DNA from 2 places in the Streptomyces manipurensis genome. Region 1 is predicted to be linked to the other one. Evidence: riboswitches for the same ligand, from Rfam matches in the RefSeq annotation. Region 1 holds a riboswitch; the other holds the start of a gene.
The links. Region 1 has a riboswitch for ZMP and ZTP ahead of ACPU2J_RS27865 (bifunctional 5,10-methylenetetrahydrofolate dehydrogenase/5,10-methenyltetrahydrofolate cyclohydrolase). Riboswitches for the same ligand answer to the same signal wherever they lie in the genome.
Positions count from the first base shown of each region.

Region 2: linked by a shared signal. The riboswitch ahead of glyA (serine hydroxymethyltransferase) and the one ahead of ACPU2J_RS27865 (bifunctional 5,10-methylenetetrahydrofolate dehydrogenase/5,10-methenyltetrahydrofolate cyclohydrolase) in region 1 are both predicted to bind ZMP and ZTP.

Region 1 covers NZ_CP186950.1:6,094,601-6,100,206, reverse strand. Annotated here, with positions in the region: gene ACPU2J_RS27870 (NAD(P)/FAD-dependent oxidoreductase) at 1-1,028, shown strand, start outside; gene ACPU2J_RS27865 (bifunctional 5,10-methylenetetrahydrofolate dehydrogenase/5,10-methenyltetrahydrofolate cyclohydrolase) at 1,053-1,898, opposite strand; ZMP/ZTP riboswitch at 1,995-2,095, opposite strand; gene ACPU2J_RS27860 (methyltransferase domain-containing protein) at 2,152-2,925, shown strand; gene ACPU2J_RS27855 (RNA polymerase sigma factor) at 3,136-4,731, shown strand; gene ACPU2J_RS27850 (amino acid permease) at 4,909-5,606, opposite strand, start outside.
Region 2 covers NZ_CP186950.1:4,512,562-4,518,167, reverse strand. Annotated here, with positions in the region: gene trpS (tryptophan--tRNA ligase) at 1-925, opposite strand, end outside; gene glyA (serine hydroxymethyltransferase) at 1,047-2,315, opposite strand; ZMP/ZTP riboswitch at 2,349-2,439, opposite strand; gene rocD (ornithine--oxo-acid transaminase) at 2,558-3,763, shown strand; gene ACPU2J_RS21005 (glutathionylspermidine synthase family protein) at 3,824-5,023, opposite strand; gene ACPU2J_RS21000 (hypothetical protein) at 5,031-5,333, opposite strand; gene ACPU2J_RS20995 (hypothetical protein) at 5,450-5,606, shown strand, end outside.

The sequences.
Region 1 (5,606 bases):
AGAACGGCCGGGTCGGCGGACTGCTGGGCAGCGCGGCCCGGGTCACCGGGGTCCTCGTCGACACACCGGAGGATCGGGGCCGCTCCGTCCCCGCCGACCTGGTGGTCGACGCGTCCGGGCGCGGCTCCCACGCCGTGCAGTGGCTCCGGGCCCTCGGGGTGACCGGCCTGCGCCGGGCCGAGGTCGACTCGGGGCTGGTCTACGCGACCCGGGTCTTCGAGGCGCCCGCCGGGGCGCACGCGGCGGGCTTCCCCATCGTCAACGTGCAGTCCGATCCGAGGGTGCCCGTGCCGGGGCGGACGGCCACCATCGTGCCCATCGAGAACGGGCAGTGGCAGGCGACCCTGTCGGGCACCCGCGGCGGCCGCCCCACGGGGGACCCCGACGCGTTCGTCCCGTTCGCCAGGAGCGTGCGCGACCCGATCGTCGGTGAGCTGCTGGAGGGCCGCAGGCCCCTCACGGACGTCGCCGTCACCCGGGGCAACGCCAACCGCCGGATCTTCTTCGAGAAGGCCGCCCTGCCCGACGGGTTCTTCGCCGTCGGCGACTCGGTCGCGACGTTCAACCCTCTGTACGGCCAGGGCATGACCGTCGCCGCGCAGGGACTGCTGGCGGTACGCGACCTGCTGCGGGACACCGGCGTCGCGGCTCCGGGCTTCGGGCGGGCCGCGCAGCGCGCGATCGCCCCGCGGGTGGCCACCGCCTGGGACCTGGCCACCTCGCAGGACATCCTCTACCCGGGGGCCACGGGCATGCGGCCGCGGACCGGGGCCGGGCTGCTCAACGCCTACGTCGGCCGGCTGATGACGGGAGCCACCACCCGCCGGGAACTCACCGACGCCTTCTTCCGGGTGATCACCATGAGCAGCGGGCCGGCGCACTGGCTGCGGCCGTCGGTGGTGTGGCACGTCCTGCGCGCCTCGGAGCGCGGCGCCCCGGCCGGGCCCCCGCTGACCCTCGCCGAGCGCGCGCTCGCCGGGCTGGCCCGGCGTCCCGGCCCGGCCGACCCCGTCGGCCGGGCCCGCTGAGCCCGTGACCCCTGCGGGGCCGCGTCAGAGCTCCGCGAGGTCCAGTCCGGCCTGGGCGGCGGCCGCCTGGACCGTCTGCTCCAGCAGCACGGCGATGGTCATCGGGCCGACACCGCCCGGGACGGGCGTGATCAGGGAGGCGCGGGCCGCGGCCGACTCGAAGTGGACGTCGCCCACGTTGCCCTCGTTGTAGCCGGCGTCCAGGACCACCGCGCCCGGCTTGATGTCCTCGCCGCGGATGAATTCGGCCTTGCCGACGGCGGCGACCAGGACGTCCGCCTGGCGCACGATCTCGGGGAGGTCCCGGGTGCGCGAGTGGCAGTAGGTGACGGTGGCGTTCTGCTCCAGCAGCAGCATCCCGGCCGGCTTGCCGAGGATGGCGCTGCGGCCGACGACCACGGCGTGCTTGCCGGTGAGGTCCACGTCGTACTCGGCGAGCAGGCGCATGATGCCGCCGGGGGTGCAGGAGACGAAGCCGGGCAGGCCGAAGCCCATGGCGGCGAAGGAGTGCATGGTGACCCCGTCGACGTCCTTGCCGGGGGCGATCGCCTCGAAGGCGGCCCGCTCGTCGATGTGGTGCGGGACCGGGTGCTGGAGCAGGATGCCGCTGATCTCCGGGTCCTCGGAGAGCGCCGTGATCGCGGCGACGAGCTCCTCGGTGGTGGTCGAGGCAGGCAGCTCCACGTGGCGGGAGGTGATGCCGGCCTTGGCGCAGCGGTTCTGCTTCATGCGCACGTAGGTGACGGAGGCCGGGTCCTCGCCGACCAGTACGGTCGCGAGGCAGGGGGCGGTGCCGGTGCGCTCGGTGATCTTCGCCGCGAGGGCGGCGGTGCGCTCCGAGACGCGGCGGGCGAGGGCGGTGCCGTCCATGAGGCGGGCGGTACCGGCGGCGGTGGCAGTGGCAGTGGCAGTGGCAGTCTGGGCGGTCGTCACGGGGTCTCCTGAACGTCGCTGCGGATCGCGGTTCGCGGTCGCCCAGGCGCGCGGCAGTCGACGTACGGGAGGTGCGTGTACGCCGGGCCGCTCCCCGGTGGTGATCCACCCGAACGCCAGTCACGGCCCGCCCCCACTGTAATCGACTTATCCGGTGGTCCACCGACGTCCCACCTGCGACGATCAATGCATGACGCGCACTTTCGACCATCTTGTCGCCGAAGCCGAGACCGTGTCCGTCGACGGCTGGGACTTCTCGTGGCTCGACGGCAGGGCGACCGAGCAGCGCCCCTCCTGGGGCTACCAGCGGCTGCTCGGCGAGCACCTGGCCCGGGTCCGTTCCGCCCTGGACATCCAGACCGGCGGCGGCGAGGTCCTCGCCGGCGCGGGGCCCCTCCCGGCCCTCACCGCGGCCACCGAGTCCTGGCCGCCGAACGTCCGGCGGGCGACGAAGCTGCTGCACCCGCTGGGCGCGGTGGTGGTCGCGGACTCCGACGAGCCCCCGCTGCCCTTCGGTGACGAGGCCTTCGAGCTGGTGACCAGCCGGCACCCGGTGACGATCTGGTGGGACGAGATCGCGCGCGTGCTCGCGCCGGGCGGGACGTACCTCTCGCAGCAGGTCGGCCCGGCGAGCGTCTTCGAGCTCGTCGAGTACTTCCTCGGGCCCCAGCCGGAGGAGGTGCGGCGCGGCCGGCACCCCGACGACGCGGTCGCCGACGCCACCGCGGCCGGCCTGGAGGTGGTGGACCTGCGCTCCGAGCGGCTGCGTACGGAGTTCCACGACATCGGCGCGGTGATCTACTTCCTGCGCAAGGTGATCTGGATGGTGCCCGGTTTCACGGTCGGGCAGTACCGGGACCGGCTGCGCGAACTGCACGAACAGATCGAAAGGGACGGCCCGTTCGTCGCCCACACCGCCCGTTTCCTCATCAAGGCCCGCAAAACGGACCACCGAGAGGGCTGATCGGGGCGGACGGATCCACGCCGGATCGGTTGCCCCGTCGTGGCGTGGCGCAGGTCACTCAATTCAGCGCGTAACGAATCGACTCGGGCACGCGATGAACCGACAGGTGTCCTCGCGCGGCCCGGAATACAGACCCCCCTCGGCTCTGTTTCCCGAGTTCGCGCGATGATGTCCCGCCCACCACTGTCTGTTCGCAACGAGAGGCTCCTTGTGTCGCTCAGCCCGTCCCGTACGTTCCCTCCGGAGATCGCCGAATCCGAGGCCCTGGTAGCGCTGGTCGAGCGCGGCCGCGAGCAGGGTCACATCAACGGTGACGACGTGCGCCAGGCCTTCGAGGCCGGCCGCATCCCGGTGGACCAGTGGAAGCGGGTCCTGCGCAGTCTGAACCAGGTCCTCGACGAGGAGGGTGTCGCCCTTCACGTCAGCGCGGCCCCCGCCACCAAGGCCGCCGCGAAGAAGCCCCGCAAGGCTGCCGCCGCTCCGGCCCGCACCGTGACCAAGAAGGCCACCGCCGCGCCGCGCCCCATCGGCGCGCGCAAGACCGCGGCCACGGCCGCGCCCGCCACCACCGCCGCCTCCGCGGCCGCGGCGATATCCGCTCCGTCGGCCGCCGCGGCGGGTGAGGCGCCGGCCGAGGCCGCCGCCGAGCCCAAGAAGCGCACGGTCAAGAAGACCGCCGCCAAGAAGACCGCGGTGAAGAAGACCGCCGCGGCGAAGAAGACCGGCGCCAAGGACTCCGACGAGGGCGAGAACCCGGCCGCCGAGGGTGAGGACTGGGCCGCCGAGGACCTCGTCGACGAGGTCGAGGAGGAGGCTCCCAAGGCCGGCACCCAGGGCTTCGTGCTGTCCGACGAGGACGAGGACGACGCCCCGGCGCAGACGGTCATGGTGGCCGGCGCCACCGCCGACCCGGTCAAGGACTACCTCAAGCTGATCGGCAAGGTGCCGCTCCTCAACGCCGAGCAGGAGGTGGAGCTCGCCAAGCGCATCGAGGCCGGTCTCTTCTCCGAGTACAAGCTCGAGGAGGAAGAGGACCACAAGCCCGCGTTCAAGCGCGAGCTGGAGATCCTCGTCGAGGACGGTCGCCGCGCGAAGAACCACCTGCTGGAGGCCAACCTCCGCCTCGTGGTCTCCCTCGCCAAGCGCTACACCGGCCGCGGCATGCTCTTCCTGGACCTGATCCAGGAGGGCAACGTCGGCCTGATCCGCGCGGTCGAGAAGTTCGACTACACCAAGGGCTTCAAGTTCTCCACGTACGCGACCTGGTGGATCCGGCAGGCGATCACGCGTGCCATGGCCGACCAGTCGCGCACCATCCGCATCCCCGTCCACATGGTCGAGATCATCAACAAGCTCGCCCGTGTGCAGCGCCAGATGCTCCAGGACCTCGGCCGGGAGCCCACTCCGGAGGAGCTGGGCAAGGAGCTCGACATGACCCCCGAGAAGGTCATCGAGGTCCAGAAGTACGGCCGCGAGCCGATCTCCCTGCACACCCCGCTGGGTGAGGAGGGCGACAGCGAGTTCGGTGACCTCATCGAGGACTCCGAGGCGGTCGTGCCCGCGGACGCGGTCTCCTTCACCTTCCTCCAGGAGCAGCTCCAGTCGATCCTGGGCACGCTCTCGGAGCGTGAGGCGGGCGTGGTGTCGATGCGCTACGGCCTCAACGACGGCCAGCCGAAGACCCTGGACGAGATCGGCCGCGTGTACGGGGTCACCCGTGAGCGCATCCGCCAGATCGAGTCCAAGACCATGTCGAAGCTGCGCCACCCGTCGCGCTCGCAGGTCCTGCGCGACTACCTGGACTGACCGGGCCCGTCGGAGCCCCCGTCCCGCCACCGGCGGGGCGGGGGCTTCCGCGTACCCGGGCGGCGGCCGGTCCGCACCGGGGGCGGCCGCCGCCCGGCCGGGGCCGTGGCGCACGCGCGAAGACCTCCGCCCGGCGGGGCGGAGGTCTTCGTGGGGCGGGCCCGCGCGGGCCGCGGGTCAGGCGGTGGGGGCCGGGCGGTGTCGGCGGGCGGCCATCACGGCGTAGACGGCGACTCCGGCGAAGAGGAAGAGTACGCCCTGGTAGACGGCCGCGTAGCCGGAGCCGGCCACCAGCCACATGGAGAAGCCGAAGGCCAGGCAGGCCAGGGCGCCGTCGCGGGCCAGCCGCCCTCGGTGCACGCGCTCGGCGCGGCCCGAGAGCAGGAAGTAGATCTGCGCGGCGGTGGAGAGCAGGTAGGGGACGGTCGCCGTGAAGACGGTGACCAGGACCAGGATCTCGAAGACGCCGCCGGAGCCCGCCGTGTAGTTGTAGACGGTCAGGGCGGAGGCCAGGGATGTGGTGACGACGACACCGACCACCGGGACGCCGCGCCGCTTCTTCTCGAAGGCGCGCGGGAAGAGCCCGTCCTTCGCGGCGGCGTACGGGGTCTGGGCGCTGAGCAGGGTCCAGCCGTTGAGCGCGCCGGCCATCGAGATCACGGCGGCGCAGGCGACGAGGGTGCCGCCCCAGGTGCCGCCGAACATGGCGTTCACGGCGTCCGTGAAGGGGGCCTCGGAGGCGACGAGCCGGTCGTGGGCGACGAGGCCGAACACGGAGAGGGTGCCCAGCAGGTAGACGACGGCCGCGCCGGTCGTGCCGAGGATGGTGGCCCGGCCGACGTTGCGGGCCGGGTCGCGGACCTCGCCGGCGCTGA
Region 2 (5,606 bases), 1.6 Mb from region 1:
CCAGGAGGGAGTCCAGCGTCTCCGGGTCGTCCAGGTACTCCTGGGTGCGCTGCTTGAACGGTGTGACGAAATCGACCATCACACCGGCCAGGTCGGTCTTCAGCGCGCCGTAGCCCTTGCCCTCGTACTTCTCCTCCAGGGCGGTGATCGACTCGCCCGTGAGGGTGGAGTAGATCGTGAGCAGGTTGCTGACGCCGGGCTTCTTCTCGGTGTCGAAGCGGATCTCGGCCTCGGTGTCGGTGACCGCGCTCTTGATCTTCTTCTCGGTGACCTTGGGCTCGTCGAGGAGGTTGATCAGGCCCTTGGGGGACGACGCGGACTTCGACATCTTGATCGCCGGGTCCTGGAGGTCGTAGATCTTCGCGACCTCCTTGACGATGTGCGCGGCGGGCAGGGTGAAGGTCTGGCCGAACCGGCCGTTGAAGCGCTCCGCGAGGTCGCGGGTCAGCTCGATGTGCTGGCGCTGGTCCTCGCCGACGGGGACGGCGTCGGCCTGGTAGAGCAGGATGTCGGCGACCTGGAGGATCGGGTAGGTGAACAGGCCGACGCTGGCGCTGTTGACCCCGCCCTTCGCGGACTTGTCCTTGAACTGGGTCATCCGGCTGGCCTCGCCGAAGCCGGTGATGCAGTTCATCACCCAGCCGAGCTGCGCGTGCTCGGGCACGTGGCTCTGGACGAAGAGCGTGCACCGCTCGGGGTCCAGGCCGGCCGCCAGCAGCTGGGCGGCGGAGAGGCGGGTGTTCGCGCGCAGGTCCTTCGGGTCCTGGGGCACGGTGATCGCGTGCAGGTCGACGACCATGTAGAACGCGTCGTGCGTCTCCTGCAGGGCCACGTACTGGCGGATGGCTCCGAGGTAGTTCCCGAGGTGGAACGAACCGGAGGTGGGCTGGATGCCGGAGAGCGCGCGAGGACGATCAGAAGCCATGGCCTCATTGTCTCAGGTACGGAAGCAGGCTCGGGCACCCCGGCGGGGCCGCACGTCCAGCCCCGCCGGCGTCTGAGGCGCGGGCGTGCGGGGGCAGCGCCCCCGGCACGGCGCCGCAGGTTCACGACAGCGGAAGCCCGGGGGCCGGGAAGGCGGCCATGAGGTCGGTGACCTCGGCGCGGATCACCCCGAGGGCCTGCTCGTCCCCCTTCGCGGCGGCGTCCACCGCGCGCGCGATCCAGTCCGCCACCAGCGGCATGTGCTCCGCGGTCAGCCCCCGCGAGGTCAGCGACGGCGTGCCGATCCGGATCCCCGAGGGGTCGAACGGCTTGCGCGGGTCGAACGGCACGGTGTTGTGGTTCACGACGATCCCGGCCCGGTCCAGGGCCTTGGCCGCCACCTTGCCCGGCACGTCCTTGCCGGTCAGGTCGATCAGGATCAGGTGGTTGTCCGTACCGCCCGAGACCAGGTCGAAGCCCCGCTCCAGCAGAACCGCGGCCAGCGCCTTCGCGTTGGCGACGACGGCGTGCGCGTACCGGACGAAGGACGGCTGCGCCGCCTCGTGCAGGGCCACCGCGATGCCCGCCGTCGTCTGGTTGTGCGGGCCGCCCTGGAGCCCGGGGAAGACCGCCTTGTCGATCGCCTTCGCGTGCTCCTCGCGGCACATCAGCATCGCGCCGCGCGGACCGCGCAGGGTCTTGTGCGTGGTGGTGGAGACGACGTCCACGTGCCCCGCCGGGGAGGGGTGCGCGCCGCCCGCGATCAGGCCGGCGATGTGGGCGACGTCCGCGACGAGCACCGCGCCCGCCTCCTGGGCGATCGAGGCGAAGGCGGCGAAGTCGATCGTGCGCGGCAGGGCGGTGCCGCCGCAGAAGATCAGCCTGGGCCGTTCGGCGAGGGCCTGCTCGCGCACCGCGTCGTAGTCGATCAGCCCGGTGTCGGCCCGTACGCCGTACTGCACGCCGCGGAACCACGAGCCGGTCGCCGAGACGCCCCAGCCGTGCGTCAGGTGGCCGCCCATCGGCAGGGCCATGCCCATCACGGTGTCGCCGGGCTGCGCGAAGGCCAGGTAAACGGCCAGGTTCGCCGGGGACCCGGAGTACGGCTGCACGTTGGCGTGGTCCACGCCGAACAGGCCCTTGGCCCGCTCGACCGCGAGGGCCTCGATCCGGTCGATGTTCTGCTGGCCCTCGTAGTAGCGGCGGCCGGGGTAGCCCTCGCTGTACTTGTTCTGCAGCACGGTGCCGGAGGCTTCGAGCACGGCCGCGGACACGTAGTTCTCGCTGGGGATCAGGCGCAGGGTCTGCGCCTGGAGCACTTCTTCGGCCGCGACGAAGGACGCCAGTTCGGGGTCGGTCGCGGACAGGGCGGGATGGCGGCTCGCGTTCATGCGGGCTCCTCCGGGGTCGATGTGATCGGTACCCCGCGAGGCCCAGGCGAGCGGCCCTGTGTGCGGTCGAACGCGCACGACTCCCCCGGAGTCGGTTCTCCGTGCGCCAGTCGCCGTGCGTACCGAACACCTTAGCGGGCGCGCCGCGGTGGAGGTTTCTGCGTCCGGGATCCGAGCGACGATAAGAAGGTGACGCCACCCTCGTCACCGCTTCAACGGCCAGACGGACGATCGGAGACCCCGTGTCGACAACAGCTGACGCCATCCGCTCCGCCGACGCGCACAGCGCGCACACCTACCACCCGCTGCCCGTCGTGGTCGCGTCCGCCGAAGGCGCGTGGATGACCGACGTCGAGGGCCGCAGATACCTCGACATGCTCGCCGGGTACTCGGCGCTCAACTTCGGGCACGGCAACCGGCGGCTGATCGACGCCGCGCGGGCCCAGCTGGAGCGGGTCACCCTCACCTCCCGGGCCTTCTACCACGACCGGTTCGCCGACTTCTGCGCCGAACTCGCCGCGCTGTGCGGCAAGGAGATGGTGCTGCCGATGAACACGGGCGCGGAGGCGGTGGAGACGGCCGTGAAGACCGCCCGCAAGTGGGGCTACGAGGTCAAGGGCGTCCCGGACGGGCACGCCAAGATCGTGGTGGCCGCCGACAACTTCCACGGCCGGACCACGACCATCGTGTCCTTCTCCACCGACCACGACGCCCGCGACCACTTCGGCCCGTACACGCCGGGCTTCGAGATCGTCCCGTACGGGGACCTCACCGCGCTCTCCCACGCCGTCACCGAGAACACCGTGGCCGTGCTGCTGGAGCCGATCCAGGGCGAGGCGGGGGTGCTGGTGCCGCCCGCCGGGTACCTCGCCGGCGTCCGGGAGCTGACCCGCGAGCGCAGCGTCCTCTTCATCGCCGACGAGATCCAGTCGGGCCTCGGGCGCACCGGCGCCACCTTCGCCTGCGAGCACGAGGGCGTCGTCCCGGACATGTACGTCCTCGGCAAGGCGCTCGGCGGCGGGGTCGTCCCGGTCTCCGCCGTCGTCGCCGACCGCGACGTGCTCGGCGTGTTCCGGCCCGGCGAGCACGGCTCCACCTTCGGGGGGAACCCGCTCGCCTGCGCCGTCGCCCTGGAGGTCATCGCCATGCTGCGGACCGGCGAGTTCCAGCAGCGGGCCGCCGAGCTGGGCGACCACCTCCACCAGGAGCTGGGCCTGCTGGTCGGCGGGGGCGCCGTGACCGCCGTACGGGGGCGCGGCCTGTGGGCGGGCGTCGACATCGACCCGTCCCACGGCACCGGCCGGGAGATCTCCGAGAAGCTGATGGAGCGGGGCGTGCTCGTCAAGGACACCCACGGCTCCACCATCCGGCTCGCCCCGCCGCTGGTCATCGGCAAGGAGGACCTGGACTGGGGGCTGGACCAGCTCCGGGCGGTGCTGTCGGCCTGAGGACCGGAGGCCGCCGCCCGGAAGCCCGGGGCCGGGTGTCCCGGGCCCGGGCCGCGGGACTCAGAGGATGACGTGGGGCAGGAAGCGGGCGTACTCGTCCGTGACCGGCCCCGCCGATTCGCGGATGCCGAGCCCGGCCGCCTCGTCCTCGACCACCCACGCGCCGAGGACCACCCGGTTGCCGTCGAAGTCGGGCAGCGGGGCCAGGCCCTGGAAGCAGTACCGCTCCCCCGGCTGCGCCTCGAACGGCTCGGTGTCCTCACCCGCCGGGTGCAGGGTGACCCCCGCGCCCTCGCGGCCGAGGAGCGGCTTGGCCACGTAGCCGGCCGACTCGGGACCGGCCAGTTCGCGCGGGCCGTCGAGGTAGGCGGGCAGCAGGTTCGGGTGCTCGGGGAAGAGCTCCCAGAGGATCGCGAGCAGCGCCTTGTTCGAGAGCAGCATCTTCCACAGGGGCTCGATCCAGCAGGTGGTGCCGGAGCCGCCGCCGTGGTCGTAGGTGCCGAGGACCTGCGGGCCGAAGATGTCCGTGGCCAGCCACTCCCACGGGTAGAGCTTGAAGCAGCTGCGGATGAAGCGGAGCTTCTCGTCCACGAACCGGCCGGAGAGGCTGTCCCAGCCGATCTGCTCGACGGACAGCGCCTGGGTGTCCAGGCCGGCCTGCTCGGCGGTCTCCTGGAGGTAGGCGACCGTCATCAGGTCCTCGCCGAGCTCGTCGGTCTCGGAGTGGGCGAAGTGCAGCGGTCCGGGCGGCAGCAGCTCCGCCTGGCGGCGCCAGGCGTCCACGAGGCGCTCGTGGAGGGAGTTCCACTGGTCGGCGCCGGGGAAGCGTTCCTCCATCCAGAACCACTGCGGGCTGGCCGCCTCCACGAGGGAGGTGGGGGTGTCCGCGTTGTACTCCAGCATCTTGGCCGGGCCGGTGCCGTCGTAGCGCAGGTCGAAGCGGCCGTAGAGGGAGGGCTGTTCCGCCCGCCGGTGCCAGGACCGCGCGATCAGCGCGGCCAGCTCCGGATCGGTGATGCCGAGGTCGGCGAAGCGGTCGTGCTCGACGATGTGCGCGGCGGCGGCCAGGCACATCGCGTGCAGTTCCTCGACGACGTTCTCCAGCGCCTCCACCTCGGGCAGGGTGAAGGAGTAGTAGGCGCTCTCGTCCCAGTAGGGGCGCAGCGTGTCGTCCGGGTACCGGGTGAGGGGGTAGATCAGCCCCTGCTCCTCGACCGTCTTCTGCCAGCCGGGCCGCGGCTCGATGGTGTGGCGCTGCATGGTCGGGTCAGCCGCCGCTGGAGCCGGAGCCGGAGTGGCCGCCGATGCCGCCGCGGGTGACGGCGGACTTGTCGAAGCTGCCGCCCGTGACCTTGCCGGCGCTCACGTGGCCGCCGTAGTAGTAGGAGCCGGTGCCGCCGCTCTTGCACTCCTTGTTGTTCAGGTGCTGCAGCGTGGAGCGGGACGCACAGCGCCGGTCCGGTTCGTCGCTGCTGCCGCAGGCCACGAGGGTGGCCGCGAGCAGGCCCATCCCTCCGAGGGCGACGGCGCCGGAGCGCATGCGGCGCTGGTTGGTGCTGCTGCTGTCCATGTCTGCTGCTCCCCCTGGGGCCTCGCGTACTGCCGACAGAGTAGAGCGGGCATACCGGCCGATGGAATCCGGCCGCCGTGAGATCCGTGACCTAGAGTCAGTTCGTGCTGATTGGGATGATTTGCGCGCTCGGTGCGGCGGTGTGCTTCGGCACGGCGTCCGTCCTCCAGGCGGTCGCGACGCGGTCCGTGGAGCCGGGCAGCGGGTCCGGGGTGGACGCCGCGCTGCTGCTGCGGGCCGCGCGGCAGTGGCGCTACGTGCTGGGCCTCGGCC